One region of the Pantoea vagans genome, then DNA from elsewhere that is predicted to be linked to it. Evidence: predicted binding sites of a transcription regulator. Region 1 holds the regulator's gene; each other region holds the start of a gene.
What was found. The regulator LexA, encoded in region 1, represses DNA repair genes until DNA is damaged. The targets are predictions, from matches to a motif close to TNCTGTATGTACATACAGNA.
Positions count from the first base shown of each region.

Region 1 (4,307 bases):
CACGCCATTCCGGCACGTTTTTGTTCAGGTAGTTCATCAGCGGCAAAGGTTCGCCGAAGTTGACATAGCCCTGACCAAGATTGCGCAATTTACGCAAGCCGCGCACCATCTGCAGGAAGCTCTCTTTTTCCTTAGCCGCACCGCGCAGCTCTTTCGCGTAAGTGCCCACCTCCATCACGTGTTCATAACCGATGTAGATCGGCACAAACGTGATAGGGCGGCTACCACCGCGCAGCATGGCCTGCAAGGTCATCGACAGCGTGCCGGTTTTAGGATCGAGTAAGCGACCGGTGCGTGAACGCCCACCTTCCACGAAATACTCAACCGAATATCCGCGGCTGAACAGTTCGCCCAGATATTCGCGGAACACCGTGGAGTAGAGCTTGTTGCCTTTGAAGGTACGGCGAATGAAGAAAGCGCCAAGACGACGGAAAATCGGACCCGCAGGCCAGAAATTCAGGTTAATACCGGCTGCAATGTGCGGGGGCACCAGGCCCTGGTGATACAGCACATAAGAGAGCAGCAGGTAGTCCATGTGGCTACGGTGGCAGGGCACATAGACAATCTCATGGCCGTCTTGCGCCAGCTGACGCACACGTTCGCCACCATTGACATTGATACCCTGATAGAGACGACTCCACAGCCAGCCCATTACACGATCGGTGACGCGAATGGCTTCATAGGAGAAGTTCGCAGCCACTTCTTCCATCATCTCGATGGCGTTCTGCTGGGCTTTCTCATGGGAGATCTTTTTGCTGCGCGCTTCGTCTTCCACTGCTTTCTCAATCGCTTTGGATTGCAGCAGTTTGTTGAACAGATCCTGACGTGCGGGCAAGCGCGGGCCCACCGCCGCCAGGCGTTGACGCGCAAAGTGAATGCGGGCCACGCGCGCCAGTTTCTGTGCAATAGACTTATCGGTACCGTGTTCCGTCGCCATCTGGCGCAGGGAAACGGTCGGCGAGAAGCGCACAAAACTGTCACGGCCGTGCCACAGAATGGCGAAGAACTTCTCTATACCATTCATCATGCGCAGATGTGGCGTGGCTTCACCCTGGATTTCGCGTCCTGGTGCGCGACCAAACATCACCGAAACCGGCAACATTTGAACGTCGAGATCAGGGTTACTGCGGTGCAAATCGAGGTAATCGTGAAACAGCTTCACGGATTCTGGATTGGCCACGAAATAGGGGATAACGCGCGGACCATCGTGAATAAACACGTGGCGCGGCAGTAGAGTACCATCGATCTCTAAGGGGGCCAGGGGATCCGGCAGATCATGTTTCAGACATTGCGCCCGCAGTGTCAGTAAGTCTGCCTTTGAATCATAAGGCAAAACGTACATCACCGGACGTGTCGGATCGATCCCATGTTCGGAGACAGGATCGGTCGGAATGACCTTACCTTTTACCAAAATAGAGAGTGGTAAATTCAATAATTTGTAATAAAGTTTACGCCAACCTGACATAGACAACTTAAAGCCTCTTGTTAGCAAAGCGCGGCAAGCATACCAGAAAGTGCAGCGAAGATCTGTGGTGACACCACCTCAGGCTGCCGAGAAATTGACGTCAAAATCAATCAAGGGTTCCACCAGCATGGCAAATAATGTCACCGGTTTTCAAAGAATAGTGAATGCAGCCGGTTATTCCTGGCAGGGGTTACGCGCTGCCTGGCAGAATGAAGCGGCATTTCGTCAGGAAGCGATCGCCGCAGTGATCGCCGTTATCGTGGCCTGCTGGCTGGATATCGATGTCATTTCTCGTGTGCTGATGATTGGCTCAGTGGTGCTGGTGATCATTATTGAAATAATTAACAGCGCCATCGAAGCGGTGGTGGATCGCATCGGCGAAGAGCGGCATCCGCTGGCAGGACGCGCAAAAGATATGGGTTCAGCGGCGGTATTACTGGCTATCTTGCTGGCCCTGTTTGTCTGGATCACACTGCTCTGGTCCCATTTGCGATAGCCATTCCAGATTCACCGCGCTGCGCTAATTCGCCGCTGTTTTGGTTTTCATTTCGCCAATACCTGTATATACTCACAGCGACTGTATAAACAACCAGGGGGCGGGATGAAAGCGTTAACAGCAAGGCAGCAACAGGTCTATGATCTGATTCGCGACCATATTAACCAGACGGGCATGCCGCCAACGCGTGCGGAAATTGCTTCGCAACTGGGATTTCGCTCGCCCAATGCTGCTGAAGAGCATCTGAAAGCGCTGGCGCGTAAAGGTGTTATCGAAATTGTTTCGGGTGCTTCACGCGGTATTCGTCTGCTGATGGAAGAAGAAGTCAGCGAAGGTTTACCGCTGATTGGCCGCGTAGCCGCCGGTGAGCCGCTGCTCGCGCAGGAACACATCGAAGCTCACTACCAGGTTGATGCTAATCTGTTCAAACCTAACGCTGATTTCCTGTTACGCGTAAGTGGAATGTCGATGAAAGATATCGGGATTATGGATGGCGACCTGCTCGCGGTGCATAAGACTCAGGAAGTGCGTAATGGCCAGGTCGTGGTGGCGCGTATTGATGATGAAGTCACCGTAAAACGCTGGAAAAAGCAGGGCGCTATTGTACATCTGCTGCCCGAAAATACCGATTTCCAGCCGATCGTGGTCGATACGCGTGAACAGTCTCTGACCGTTGAAGGTCTGGCTGTGGGCATCGTGCGTAACGGTGAATGGCTCTAATCTCTTTTTGAACTCCCCCGCTGCGGTAGCGCTTATCGCAGTATGAAGTACTGATTCTTTGCGTCGGACTTTTTTGGTTCAGCGTGAGGAATCAGGCTGATCTTCGCAACAACGGAACGGGCGGATGCGGCTGTTTTCCTCTTCAGATAAAGCACTCTGGCGGCTGGCGCTGCCGATGATCCTCTCCAATATTACTGTCCCGCTGCTCGGCGTGGTTGATACGGCGGTGATTGGTCATCTCGATAGTCCTATTTATCTGGGCGGCGTGGCTGTCGGTACTACAGCGACCAGCTTCATCTTTATGCTGCTGCTATTCCTGCGCATGAGCACCACCGGGCTGACGGCCCAGGCCTTTGGTGCCAATGATAAAACCGCACTGGCGCGCGCGTTGATACAACCCTTATTGATTGCTTTGGTTGCAGGCTTGTCGTTTGCGCTGCTGCGAACGCCTGCGAGCACTCTCGCGGCAACGTTGATGGGCGGTAGCCCAGAAGTGCAGCAGCAGGCGCAAATATTTATCGAAATTCGCTGGCTGAGCGCGCCGGCCACACTGGCCAATCTGGTGATTCTTGGCTGGCTGCTAGGCGTGCAGTATGCCAGGGCGCCCATGGTGCTGCTGATCGTTGGGAACCTGGTCAATATTCTGCTCGATTTACTCTTCGTACTGAAACTGCACTGGGGCGTGGCGGGGGCTGCGGCGGCAACCGCATTGGCAGAATATGTGACGCTGGGAGTCGGTTTATGGATGGTAGCGCGCGTGCTCAGGCTGCGCGGTATCCATTTTACGCTGCTCAAGCAAAGCTGGCGCGGTGATGCTGCGCGCCTGTTCCGGCTCAATCGCGACATTATGCTGCGTTCGCTGATGGTGCAGATTTGCTTTGCCTCTCTCACTCTGTTGGGCGCGCGCATCGGGCCAGACGTGGTGGCAGTCAACGCGGTATTGCTGATGTTCCTCACCTTTACCGCCTACGCGCTGGATGGCTTTGCCTATGCGGTCGAAGCATGCTCAGGGGAGGCTGTCGGGGCAAAAGATCGCAGCCGATTATTACTTATCTGGCATGCAGCCTGCCGTCAGGCGGGGATTGTCGCGTTAATGTTTGCCCTGATATACGCCTTTACCGGTCCATATATCGTGGCGCTGCTCACTTCGCTGGAGACACTGCGTGAAATGGCCGATCGCTATTTAGTCTGGCAGGTGATTCTGCCATTGGTCGGCGTATGGTGCTATCTGCTGGATGGCATGTTTATTGGTGCCACGCGCGGACGCGAAATGCGCAACAGCATGGTGATGGCAGCGGTGGGTTATGGCGTTGCTCTGCTATCACTCCCCTGGTTGGGAAACCATGGCTTATGGCTGGCGGTAACGGTGTTTCTTACGTTGCGAGGCGTAACGCTGTGGTGGGTGTGGCGTCGTCACTGGCAGCGTGACACCTGGTTCAATGCCGGATAAGCGAAGCGTAACCTACAGATTATTCTGTATTTTTTTGCGCAATCCACGCCGGGTACTATAATTATCTCAAACGGCGCAAATGAGTAGCGCGTTGTGTAGATGTTTCCTTGCTTTTGTAGGGGATCATCTTATCTCACTCAGGATGACGTGGAGGATTATGATGAACAAAGACGAAG
Region 1 covers NZ_CP011427.1:3,737,143-3,741,449, reverse strand. The annotation lists gene plsB (glycerol-3-phosphate 1-O-acyltransferase PlsB) at 1-1,465, opposite strand, end outside; gene LK04_RS17345 (diacylglycerol kinase) at 1,593-1,961, shown strand; gene lexA (transcriptional repressor LexA) at 2,067-2,681, shown strand; gene dinF (MATE family efflux transporter DinF) at 2,806-4,131, shown strand; gene LK04_RS17330 (CsbD family protein) at 4,292-4,307, shown strand, end outside.

Region 2 (4,307 bases), 980 kb from region 1:
ACTCGATCACCTCAGCGTACGTCCGCTGGAAGCCATCAACATCATTCGTAATCTGCTCAAGGTGGATGCCTTCTTGATCCCGATGTCGGAGCAGCCGGTTGATCTGGTGGCGCAGGATTGCGAAGGCAACATGGTGTACGGTGAGACCGCCATTGATGAGATGAAGCAACCGCCGCAAGAGTTGATGCTGCACCCGAACGTCATCCCCACTAAAGAGGCGCTGGATGCGATTGCTGAAGCCGATTTAATTTTGATTGGCCCCGGCAGCTTTTACACCAGCCTGATGCCGATTCTGTTGATGGAAGAGATGACTCGCGCATTACGCCGTACCCCTGCCACCATGGTGTTTATTGGCAATCTTGGCCGCGAATTAAGCCCTGCAGCCGCCAGCCTGACCGTGGCCGATAAGCTGGCCATCATGGAAAAGGCGATTGGAAAGCGCGTGATTGATGCGGTAGTGGTCAGTCCGGCCGCCGACATTCGTGGTGTAGAGGATCGTCTGATTGTGCGCGAACCGCTGGAGGCCGCTGACATCAAGTACCGTCACGACCGCCAGTTACTGCGCATTGCGCTGGAGCAGGCGATTCAGGCGTTTTAGGTGCACATGAATCGCCAGTTACTGCGCATTGCGCTGAATCAGGCGATTCAGGCGATTTCGGTGCGCATGAATGCGCACACTACGGCGTTTCGCGTAGGGTCGCCATTAATGGCGACCGCAACGATTCTTGCTGAAATCAGGACGCCGCGATAAACAATTCGCGTAACTGGTGTAACTGGTCGCGCACGCTGGCAGCCTCTTCGAATTCCAGATTCTGCGCATGCTGTTGCATCTGCACCTCCAGCTCGTGAATTTTCTTCTGCATCGCCTGCGGTGTCAGTGCCAGATAGTTCGCCTCTTCTTCTGCAGCCACGCGTGAAGCCGTCTTACCTTTGCCACGCGTTTTCACCACGTTTTTGCCCAACTCAAGAATATCGGTGATTTTCTTGTTGAGACCTTGCGGCACAATGCCATGCTCTTCGTTGTAGCGCTGCTGCTTCTCGCGACGGCGTTCGGTTTCCCCCATCGCACGCTCCATCGATGGCGTAATCTTATCGGCGTAAAGAATCGCCTTACCGTTAATGTTACGTGCCGCACGACCAATGGTCTGAATCAGTGAGCGCTCAGAACGCAGGAAGCCCTCTTTATCCGCATCGAGGATCGCCACCAGCGACACCTCCGGCATATCCAGCCCCTCACGCAGTAAGTTGATGCCGACCAGCACATCAAACTCACCCAGGCGCAAATCACGAATGATCTCCATACGCTCTACGGTGTCGATATCGGAGTGCAGGTAGCGCACCTTCTCTCCGTGTTCCACCAGATATTCCGTAAGGTCTTCCGCCATACGTTTGGTCAGGGTGGTCACCAGCACACGCTCGTTAATCGCCACGCGCTGACGGATCTCTGACAGCAAATCATCCACTTGGGTCGCGACAGGACGCACTTCCAGAATCGGATCCAGCAGCCCGGTGGGACGAACTACCTGATCGATCACCTCACTGCCCGATTTTTCCAGTTCATAGTTGCCTGGCGTCGCCGAAACATAGATGGTTTGCGGCGCCAGCGCTTCAAACTCTTCAAAGCGTAAGGGACGGTTATCCAGCGCTGACGGCAGACGGAAACCATACTCCACCAGCGTCTCTTTACGTGCACGGTCGCCACGATACATGCCGCCAATCTGCGGGATGGTGACGTGCGATTCATCGACCACCAGCAAACCATCGGCCGGAAGATAATCAAACAAGGTCGGAGGCGGTTCGCCGGGGCCACGACCCGAGAGGTAGCGCGAGTAGTTCTCAATGCCAGAGCAGTACCCCAGTTCGTTCATCATCTCCAGATCGAACTGGGTGCGCTGGCTAATGCGTTGCTCTTCCAGCAGCTTATTGTTTTCCAGCAGCACTTTACGCCGCACCACCAGCTCGTCTTTGATCTCTTCCATCGCTTGCAGGATACGCTCGCGCGGCGTGACGTAGTGCGTTTTAGGGTAGATAGTAAAGCGCGGGATCACCGAGTCCACTTGCCCCGTGAGCGGATCGAACAACGATAAGCGCTCAACCTCTTCATCAAACAGTTCCACACGCAAACCAATGTCGTCGGATTCCGCCGGGAAGATGTCGATGACTTCACCACGCACCCGGAACGTACCGCGCTGGAAGACCTGATCGTTACGGGTATATTGCAGCTCTGCCAGACGACGCAAAATGCTGCGCTGATCGATGATCATTCCGCGCGTTAAGTGCAGCATCATCTTCAGGTAGAGATCGGGATCGCCCAAACCGTAGATGGCCGATACCGACGCCACCACGATCACGTCACGGCGCTCCAGCATGGCTTTGGTGGCGGAAAGACGCATCTGCTCAATGTGTTCATTAACTGCCGCATCCTTCTCAATGAAGGTGTCGGAACTTGGCACATAGGCTTCAGGTTGATAGTAGTCGTAGTAGGAGACAAAAAACTCCACCGCGTTATCCGGGAAAAACTCTTTCATCTCCCCGTACAACTGGGCAGCCAGTGTCTTGTTAGGCGCCATCACCATCGTAGGGCGATTGAGATCGGCGATGACATTGGCAATGGTAAAGGTTTTACCCGACCCCGTGACGCCCAGCAGCGTTTGATGCGCGAGACCATCTTCCAGCCCCTCCTCCAGACGACGAATCGCCTCAGGCTGATCACCTGAAGGTTTGAAAGCAGAGTTGAGTTTAAAGGCTTTACTCATGGTTTTGCGGTTCCTGCGGAAGAAGTCGGCGGGCAGGCTGCTAATTCTACTCTGCTATGGCGAATTTGCCAGAAAAAAATACTGGATATATTTACAGATATCTTGCACGATAACGGGGAAACGGGTTGTTTCGCTTCAGTGCAATTAAAGCGGCAGAAAGCAAAATGTTGTTGCGCAAGGTTATCCCCAGAGCCGTAACGCTTTTAACATTTGTCAAGAGAGCGCCATTAAATTGCAGTCGGATGACAAGGCAGAAAAATCTCAGGCTTGCTTTTAAATAACCTGCTGATTTTATTCACAATGACCTCAAAGTCCAGTTTCGCAGCATAATGTATGCAGGCCGCGTATTTCCTCGCTTGCGCCCGGTTTTCAGTCGCTAATACACAAGGTTATCCACAGGAATGGTGGATAACTGAATCCAGCCCTGAACCCATCGGCTGTGTATAATTTTCCCCAGGCTTGTCCAGGCGTGCGAAATATTTTTTTTTTGCGATTATTTTCCCCCCACCTCAGACCGCTTTAACTATTCTTTTTGCAGCTTAAGCAAGCCTTCTTGTCGTGAAAACCGTGCGTTAAGACCATTTATTTCTTCAGTGATTGCCTTATGAACGAACAGATGCACCAGAAACGTTAAGCGTTCAGCACTCTCAAAGTGCAGCCAGGTTATTACTGAGTGGAATTATTAAGCATCTCTCATCTTTTAAGGGCTGTTTTGCCTCGATTCTGATGAAGATGCCCCCGTCGCACTAATCTGGCCTGGGAATTGCAGGTACCTGACTATGGAGTGACGAGTCCATAAGGTCTGCTGCGCAGGCCTGTAACAGCAGTGTCCACTATCAATCGTGCACGACTGTATGCCAGACGACACAGAGCGGGAGCATTCAGGCAAATAATCTGGAAGGAGTATGTCAGATGCTGAGTTTACGTTCGGTGAATCAGTTTTACGGTCACAACCATATTCTGTGGGATGTCGATCTCGATCTGCCCCCCGGCACCTGTACCGGTGTGCTGGGCAGTCCCGGAATGGGCAAAACCACGCTAGTGAACTGCATCATGGGGCGCTTACCGATTAATAGCGGCTCGATGACCTGGCAGGAAGATGGTTCGCCGCCAGAGGACTTGCTGCTGCAACCTGCGGAACAGCGCGCGCGAATGGGCATTGGCTATGTGCCGCAGGGGCGCCATATTTTCTCGCAGATGAGTGTGGAAGATAACCTGATGATTGCGTTGATGGCCGCGCAGGACGACCGCAGCCGTGCTATTCCAGAAATGGTTTTCGATCTGTTTCCTGCACTCTATTCATTACGCCATCAGCGCAGCGGCGAATTACCGATGGACCAGCAGCAGCACCTTGCGCTGGCACGTGCACTGGTGTTGCAGCCAAAGCTGCTGATTCTGGATGAACCCACTGAAGGTATGTCGCCTTGGCTGGAAGAGGAGATGGGCAACCTGATCCGCCGCCTCAATCGCGAATACGGTTTAACGGTATTACTGCTGGAGCAGCACGTGTCGTTTATCCGCCGGGTAGCGGACTATTTCCTGCTGCTGCAT
Region 2 covers NZ_CP011427.1:2,758,908-2,763,214, forward strand. The annotation lists gene LK04_RS12860 (gluconeogenesis factor YvcK family protein) at 1-598, shown strand, start outside; gene LK04_RS20675 (hypothetical protein) at 605-751, shown strand; gene uvrB (excinuclease ABC subunit UvrB) at 735-2,756, opposite strand; gene LK04_RS12870 (ABC transporter ATP-binding protein) at 3,669-4,307, shown strand, end outside.
Region 2: a site for LexA is predicted at 2,836-2,855, ahead of uvrB (excinuclease ABC subunit UvrB). Genes of this name have one in related genera too.

Region 3 (4,307 bases), 1.4 Mb from region 1:
TACGGTAATGAAAAACACAATTTACTGGCGCCTTCATTACAATGGTATGGCGATAACGCCAGCTTTTATATCAGCTATGAAAGCTATCAATACGATATTCCGTACGACCGTGGTACGGCATTTATTGATGGAAAACCGATTGATATCGGCTACAAAACCCGTCTGGATGATTATTCGAACCGAGCGTGGGGGCGTAATCAGACATTTAATACCCATTGGGATTATCAGTTTAATGATACCTGGTCGACTCGCGTAACCTTGGGTATGAACCAACGTAAGTACAGCAGCAACACCATGACCACCACCGCCATTAATACTACTACCGGTGTTGTCACTCGGCGTCCGGATGCGTTCCGTGGCTTTAACCATAAAACAAAATATGTTTCCTGGGACGCCATTGGTACGCCAGAAATATTTGGCATGGTGCATAATCTGGTGGTCGGCACTGATTATGAAATGAACCAAACCTATCGTGCTCACGCTTATAACGGTACAAAGAATAACGACTTCACCCTGAGCAATCCGGTCTATGGCCTGGATACCATCACTGACAGCAGTACGGAGAAAACCGCTGACAGTAATCTGCTCAACCGCATTCACAATCGTTCCGTCTATTTTAAAGACAGTATTGACCTGACTTCGCAGTGGACTGCTGTCGCCGGTGCCCGTTATCAGCATTATGAGCAACGTGAATCAAGAGGCAGTAATTCCACACTGACTTACAGCGACGAAGGGAATAAGTTCCTGCCGCAAACCGGGTTGATTTATAAGCTGACACCGACCGTCTCTTTCTATGGCAGCTTAAGTAAATCGTTTACACCTTCTACTAACCCGGATGACAGCGGTGACGTCGAAGCACCGGAACAGGGCACAACCTATGAAGTGGGCAGTAAATGGCAAATGACACCAGCCCTGCTGGCCACGGTTGCGCTTTACCGTATCGATGAGCGCAATGTTGCCTTAGCGTTAAACGAGGGAACCTATGCCGTGGATAAAGCCCGCTCCAGCGGCGTTGAGCTAGAGCTGAACGGAGAGATTTTGCCGGACTGGGATATCAGTGCCAATTACAGCTACAACCAGGCGAAAATTGTTAACGATAAAACCGATCCGACGAATAATGGCAACCGTCTGCAAAACGCACCACGAAATTCCGGGGCGGTCTATTTAAGCCATAATCTGCACTTAAATCTGTTGCCGGGCAGTTTCCGTCTCGGCGGAGGGGTGCGTTATATGGGCACGCGTACGGGCGATCCAAGCAACAGCTTTACTCTGCCTGCATATACCGTTGCCGACAGTTTTATTGGCTGGGATAACCAACTGCTGGGTAAAAAAACGCATCTGCAGTTGAATCTCAACAATATCTTTAACAAGCATTATTACACCTCGAGCGGCGGTAATCTGCGCGTAGCGGAAGGCGAAACACGTAACCTGGTGCTCAGCGCCAGCGTGGAGTTCTAACCCCGTTATCCCTGACGTCAGGCGGTGCCCGCTAAGGCACCGCCTGTTCCGTGTGGGATGGTGGTTAATCCACTGTCAAACGCCGATCAAACTAAATCTTCTTTCCTGCCAATCGGTTTGCACAACCCCCCAAGATCTGAGTTGATCAAACCGAGGGGATTGGTAATACTGTTTTTATATACAGTATTATTGAAGGCCATCATCATGGTGTTTTATCAACCCGCGGAAATCCGCGCCATCCTCAGCTTGCCCCTGTTTATCAGCCGTGTGCCCTGTGGTTTTCCCTCGCCAGCGCAGGACTACGTTGAGCAGCGTATTGACCTCAACGATCTCTGCGTCGCGCATCCCAGCGCAACTTATTTCATTAAAGTCAGCGGTGACTCGATGATTGAAGGTGGGATCAGTGACGGCGATATGCTGATTGTGGATAGCTCGCTAAGAGCAGAGCAGGGCGATGTGGTGGTGGCCGCCATAGACGGTGAGTTTACGGTGAAGCAGTTGATGCTGAAGCCTTACCTGCATCTCAAACCGATGAATGCCGCACACGCCATCATTCCTGTCTCTGACCCAGACCAGTTTGAGATCTTTGGAGTTGTGCAACATGTCATCAAAACGTTGAAAAAATAATGTTCGCGCTGGTGGATGTGAACTCATTCTATGCCTCATGTGAGACGGTGTTTAGACCCGATCTCAAAGGCAAGCCGGTGATCGTGTTAAGTAACAACGACGGCTGTGTCATCGCGCGCTCTGCGGAGGCCAAAAAGTTAAAGATTGGTATGGGCGGCCCCTATTTCAAAATCAAAGATGAGCTACGTCGCCATAACGTGCATGTGTTCAGTTCTAACTATGCGCTCTATGCGGACATGAGCCTACGCGTGATGACGATACTGGAAGAGATGGCGCCTGCTGTTGAGATCTACTCGATTGACGAAGCGTTTATGAATCTCACGGGGGTGCGTAATTGTTGTGTGCTGGAAGAGTTTGGCCGGGAAGTCCGTGAACGAATCCAACGCGAGACGCATTTGACGGTTGGGGTAGGCATCGCGCCCACCAAAACCCTGGCCAAACTGGCCAACCATGCGGCAAAAAAATGGACGAAAACCGGTGGTGTGTTGGATCTCTCCAACCCTGAACGACAAAAGAAACTGTTGGCACTGGTGCCGGTGGAAGAGGTATGGGGTGTCGGGTGTCGTATCAGTAAAAAACTGAACGACATGGGCATCATCACTGCCAAAGATTTGTCCGAGCAGAGTACCTGGGTTATCCGCAAACATTTCAATGTGGTGCTGGAGCGCACCGTGCGGGAACTGCGTGGTGAGCCCTGTCTGGAGTTGGAAGAGGCTGTGCCAACCAAACAGCAGATCATCAGCTCACGCTCTTTTGCCGGGCGCATCACTGACTATGCCGATATGCGAGAGGCCGTGTGCAACTATGCCGTGCGTGCCGCCGAAAAACTGCGTGGAGAGCGGCAATATTGTCGACAGATTGGCGTGTTTATTCGCACCAGTCCCCATGCTGAAGGTGAAGTTTTTTACGGTAATCAGGCAATTGGTTCGTTGCTGACGCCGACTAACGACACACGCGACATTATTCGTGTTGCTCTGGAAGCATTAGATCGTATCTGGCGGGAAGGATGTCGCTATATGAAAGCAGGCGTCATGTTGGGTGACTTTTACAGTCAGGGCATCGCGCAACTGGACCTGTTTGATCGCATCCAACCGCAGGCCAACAGTGAAGCACTGATGCATGTGATAGATGACATCAATAAAAAAGGAAAAGGTCATCTTTGGTTTGCTGGACAAGGGATACAGAAAGCCTGGTCGATGAAACGCGAGATGTTATCTCCGGCTTACACGACCCGATATGTTGACTTGCCTGTTGCAAAGTAGATTTGCTAAACCAGAAGAAGATGAGTAGAAAATAATGTAGAGGGAATCCAAGGATGGCCCGTAATTTTAGTCAGGGCTGTAAAAAAATGGGCATTTTTGCTTTAATTATCAGATGTAGAATGATGAGAGGACAGTATGACAAAAGCCTATATAACAAAATATGCATTAACCCGGGGCATCTACATCGCGGAAGGTGAGCTTAAAAATGACGGTGACGTATTTGTACAGCAGCGTGACCGTGAGTATAACTTTGAGCAGTTTTTTAAGAAGAAAGAGTTTCAGTTGACCGAGGAAGAGGCCTTGGCGCGAGCAGATAAGATGCGTGCAGCGCAACTCAAAAAACTGGCGAAGGAATATCAAAAGCTCAGTGAATTAGCGTTCACCATTAAAGCGTAAGTCAGAACTGCCGCAAGGCACGCCAGTCGAGGCTTGGCGGTCAGACAGAGTGAGTTTCAGTATTGCGTAAGGAATTCGAAAAAATAATGAAACTCTGTTTCAAGGTTTTCCGAAAAATTCACTCAGGCCGCCGCTCACTGGCGGCATTTTTATTTCATCGGGACATCAGCATTGCGCTGTGCCGCAGAATAAAACAACGAATGTGTGATAATAGCGAAGCGGCGAAAGGTTCTGCCGATTATGTTAACCCGAGTAGTTGAGTTATTGTAATAAAATGGACCAATAATAAGCAGAGGTTCGCGTGCGCGAGAACGAAATCGATATCAATTATTACGCCACCGAGATCCGGAAATTAGCGGCAGCCCATCAGGCTGGAGAAACATTGAACGAAGTGAAAACCAGAGTGGATCACCTTATTCAACAAATGAAAGAGACGCTCGGTAGCGATAAAGTCTGGCAGGCTAAACAATGGGAAGCGTTGTTGAGCGAGTTAAATATCTATCTGACCAATAAGGTCGATCCGAAGTGGATGACGGTGATTTCGCATGCCAAATTCCGCATTAA
Region 3 covers NZ_CP011427.1:2,308,396-2,312,702, reverse strand. The annotation lists gene LK04_RS10750 (TonB-dependent siderophore receptor) at 1-1,458, shown strand, start outside; gene umuD (translesion error-prone DNA polymerase V autoproteolytic subunit) at 1,663-2,085, shown strand; gene umuC (translesion error-prone DNA polymerase V subunit UmuC) at 2,085-3,347, shown strand; gene LK04_RS10735 (hypothetical protein) at 3,483-3,743, shown strand; gene LK04_RS10730 (hypothetical protein) at 4,045-4,307, shown strand, end outside.
Region 3: a site for LexA is predicted at 1,625-1,644, ahead of umuD (translesion error-prone DNA polymerase V autoproteolytic subunit). Genes of this name have one in related genera too.

Region 4 (4,307 bases), 140 kb from region 1:
CTTCGCTGATCAGCTCTGGCTGGCGATCGATCGCTAACAAGAACGCCGGCTCAACCGGAATAAACATCAACACATAATCCAGAGAGCGTAAACCGGGCAATTGTTGATAATCTTTTCGCCCCAGCAAGCGGATATGACCACGCATGGCGCTGACGTGTTCCTGAATGGCCTGCTCGCGCGTGGCTTCATCTTCCGCGTTGAAATAGCGTTCATAGGCGATCAACGTCATCTTGGCATCAATCACCACATCCTTGCCCTGTGGCAGCCGCACGATGACATCCGGTTGCATCCTGCCCTGCTGCTCCAGCTGCACGCTGACCTGCGACTCATACTCGTGGCCTTCACGCAGCCCTGAGGCTTCCAGTACCCGAGCCAATACCACTTCGCCCCAGTTACCCTGAATTTTGTTATCGCCTTTTAATGCTTTGGTCAGGTTCACCGCTTCCTGTGCCATCTGCACATTCAGCTGCTGTAACTGACGGATTTCATGCGCCAGCGTATGACGTTCACGCGCTTCCTGGCCAAAGCTGTCATGTACCTGACGCCGAAAACCATCCAGCTGTTCGCGCAGCGGGCCAATCAGGCTGTTGAGGCTTTGGCGATTTTGCTCATCAACGCGACGCCCGCTGTTTTCAAAAATGCGATTGGCGAGATTTTCAAACTGAGCGCTGAGACGCTGCTCGCTGTTGGTCAGCAAGCGCTGCTTCTCCTCCGCGCCATAGCGCGTCTCTTCCAGACGTATAGTGACTTCGCGCAATTCTGCTTCCTGCGCACTGTTCACTTCCAGCTGATTACGCAACTCCCGGCTAAGCTGCTCGCTTTCACCGCGCCAGTAATCAAGCTGTTGCAGTCTTTCCTGTGCTCCGCTGAGCGCACCGTGCAGTTGGCGCAACTCTTGTTCGCGCTGCTGGATTTGCTGCTGCAGATACTCATGCTGTTGCTGCTGACGCTGCTGCGCCTCTTCCAGCAGGCGCCGCTCGGTGGTGAAGCTGGCGTGCTGTTGACCAGCGCGCAATTGGGCCAGTATCCAGCCAATGCCCAATCCGGCCAGCGCCAGCGCGCCGCTGATGATAAGTTGCTGATCCATAATTCCCCCGCGGATCGATTCGCTGGGGGAAAAGGTAAAATGCTACTGTATAAATGTCCAGACCGATTTACGCCTTCGGTTTCGAGTCGCAGGCGCGTTGGTTTGATTGACTGGCTTCAGTCACTGACTGGCAGTGCTTTTACCGTCAATTCCCCCGCTTTCCATGCATCAATCAGGAAAAATGGCATTGGCAGCATCCATTCGCTGTCTTTGACCTTGGCGGGATAGCGCCAGCTTTGCCCATCACAGGTCAGCTCAATCTGCTGCCAGCCGTCGGTCACGTTTTCGACTTTACCCGCCATGCTGGAAAATCCGGCATTACTGCCAACATGGAAGCGGTCGGTCTGCCAGCGAATCGGCGGATGCGCGGGCCATGCCTGTGCATGATGAAACTGGAACAAATCATCATGATTCAACACACTTTCTCGTACCGTCGGCCACAGCGCCACTTTGAGGAAGTACTGATCGGTGAAACGTTCACTGCCGCTGTACTGCACAATAAAATCCCGCATCTGCTGCTCAACGTTGTGGAACACGCCGTGACAGCCGCCCCACATCCCCGCCAGCAAAAGTTCGGTATGGGTGAAATAGTCGCGCATATGGTGGAACCAGTAAGGCGAGGCAAGCCAGGCATCCACTGCCGCTACTTCACGTTCAGAGAGCAAAGAGTCCGCGTCACGCACGATATAGCGTTTGACGCTGGGGTCATCCATTACCAGGAAGCGCCATAGCGTCGGGAAAATGGTTTTCTCGTGCGACATATCCACCAGCTGGGTATTGGGCTGCTTCAGACGCTGCCAGACATGCGGCGGCACGCTATCGTCGAGATAAACCCGGCAGATCCAGCTGGGATACAGCTCGCGGGCGACGTCGATATTTTTGATCAGCGTTTCGCAATAGCGCGGCTGCCCACCATACAGGCTGAAAGAGATGATGTTTTCGTTGGGACTGCCAGGATTATACGGCGGTGGTGTTCCCACAGGAAAAGCCACCTTGTTGCCCTGGCGGAAAATCGCATCTGATTTTTCCAGCGATTCCCGGCCATAACGGGCCACTTCTTCCGGTTTTCCCAGCCATCCACACACTTCAGTTAAGCCATCGAGCCAGGTTTCAGAAGCCTGCGCACGCTGCGCGGCTGGCGCCTGGTAGATTTTTTGATAGGTCTTGTAGGATTTTTTGTAATCCCCGATCCGCATCAGCGTTAGTGCATAGTCGCTCAGCACCTGCATGTTGTGGGGCATGACGCGCAGCACTTCTTCACAGCACCGGCATGCAACGGGAAAATCAGAGGCCGCCATGGCCTGACGAAAACGCGCTGCAACACCTTCAATACGTGATTGCGCCGCAGCGGCAGGGTTTACCAGGGCAGGACGAGGAGCAGAAACCGTTTTGCGCATAGTTTGTTCTCAGAATCAGCTGAAATTGTGCGCAATTTAATCAGGCAATTGCTGAGATCCCTATAAGTCCGGTCTCGAATCATCCTTTGCCTTGCGCACTAAATTAAGCGACGCGCTGCTTCAACTACAATCTTCACCGCATCACTTTCGGTCTGTTTCATGGTCGCCGCATCCGGGATCTCTTTTTGCGTACGGTTAACGATGACACCCGCCACCATGCCCGCTCTCAGCCCCTGACTGGCGCACATGGTTAACAGTGTAGCGGATTCCATCTCATAGTTGAGCACGCCCATTTGCTGCCACTCTTGCATTGAGCCCTGGAAGCGATTCACCACACGTCCTGAGAAGGTATCGTAGCGTTCCTGGCCCGGATAGAAGGTGTCGGAAGAAGCGGTAATACCGATGTGCGTTTTAGCGCCACAGGCTTCTGCTGCAGCCACCAGCGCGGTGGTACAGGTGAAATCTGCCACCGCCGGGAATTCCATCGGCGCGAAGTGCAAGCTGGCCCCGTCAAGACGCACTGAAGCAGTGGTAACCAACACATCACCGACGTTGATATTCGGCTGGATCGCACCGGTGGTGCCGACGCGTAAGAAAGTACGCACCCCCAACTGCGCCAACTCTTCCACCGCGATAGAGGTGGACGGACCGCCAATGCCGGTTGAGCACACCACCACAGGCTTGCCATCCACTTCCGCCAGGTAAGTGGTGAATTCACGGTGCGAGGCGAGGTGCTGTGGGTTATCCATCAGCGCTGCGATTTTTTTCACGCGCTCTGGATCGCCGGGAACGATAGCCAATGTGGCTCCTTTCAGATCGGCTTTAGTGATACCAAGGTGAAAAACGTCAGACTGGGCCATAACAGACTCCTGATAGAGAGAGGATATGCGCGCCACTCTACGTCAGCGAGTGGCATAAATATGTGACTAATTTCACTATAAATTATGAAAGTTACATTATCAGAAAATAATAATGTGATATGCATCACACATTAGCAGTTGGCAATTCTGAATTGCTACAAGCGGTGCTGTGTTCGTTCGGTTGGCAGTGTTAATAGAGAAGAAGAACACATCAACCCTACATCAGCCTGGCTCCTGAAGCAGGCTATAGTTACGTGATTGCGCATTTGCTAGCACGGAGAGAACAATGAAAACCGAAGACAATATGGCACAAAAATCTGCCGCCGGTGGTTTCGCCCCTGCGGTTCAGCCCATCGCAAGCAGTACGATTACTACCTCCAGTGACACGATTCACAGCGGTGAGACATCGGTGCCGAGCCAGGGCGAAAATCTTCCGGCTTATTACGCGCGCCCGAAAGTGTATGAGGGGACGCTACCGGTCGTCCTGGTGGTGCAGGAGATTTTCGGTGTGCACGAGCATATTCGCGATCTGTGCCGCCGACTGGCACTGGAAGGTTATCTGGCCGTGGCGCCGGAACTCTATTTCCGTGAAGGCGACCCAAGTGACTACAGCGATATCCCCACCTTGTTTAAAGAGTTGGTGAGCAAAGTGCCTGATTCGCAGGTGCTGTCGGATCTTGATCATGTGGCTAACTGGGCGGCACGTCATGATGGCGATATACGTCGCATGGCGATTACCGGTTTCTGCTGGGGTGGACGAATTAGTTGGCTGTTTGCCGCGCACAATCCGCAGGTACGTGCCGCCGCCGCCTGGTATGGACGCCTGGAAGGTGAAAAAACCCTGAAGCAGCAGAAGCATCCGATTGATGTCGCAGTGGATCTCACCGCACCGGTACTGGGTTTGTATGGCGGTAAGGATGAAAGTATCCCGCTGGAGAGCATTGATAAGATGCGTCAGGCGCT
Region 4 covers NZ_CP011427.1:3,877,147-3,881,453, forward strand. The annotation lists gene rmuC (DNA recombination protein RmuC) at 1-1,087, opposite strand, end outside; gene LK04_RS17965 (tetratricopeptide repeat protein) at 1,204-2,484, opposite strand; gene udp (uridine phosphorylase) at 2,583-3,344, opposite strand; gene LK04_RS17975 (dienelactone hydrolase family protein) at 3,631-4,307, shown strand, end outside.
Region 4: a site for LexA is predicted at 1,131-1,150, ahead of rmuC (DNA recombination protein RmuC). Genes of this name have one in related genera too.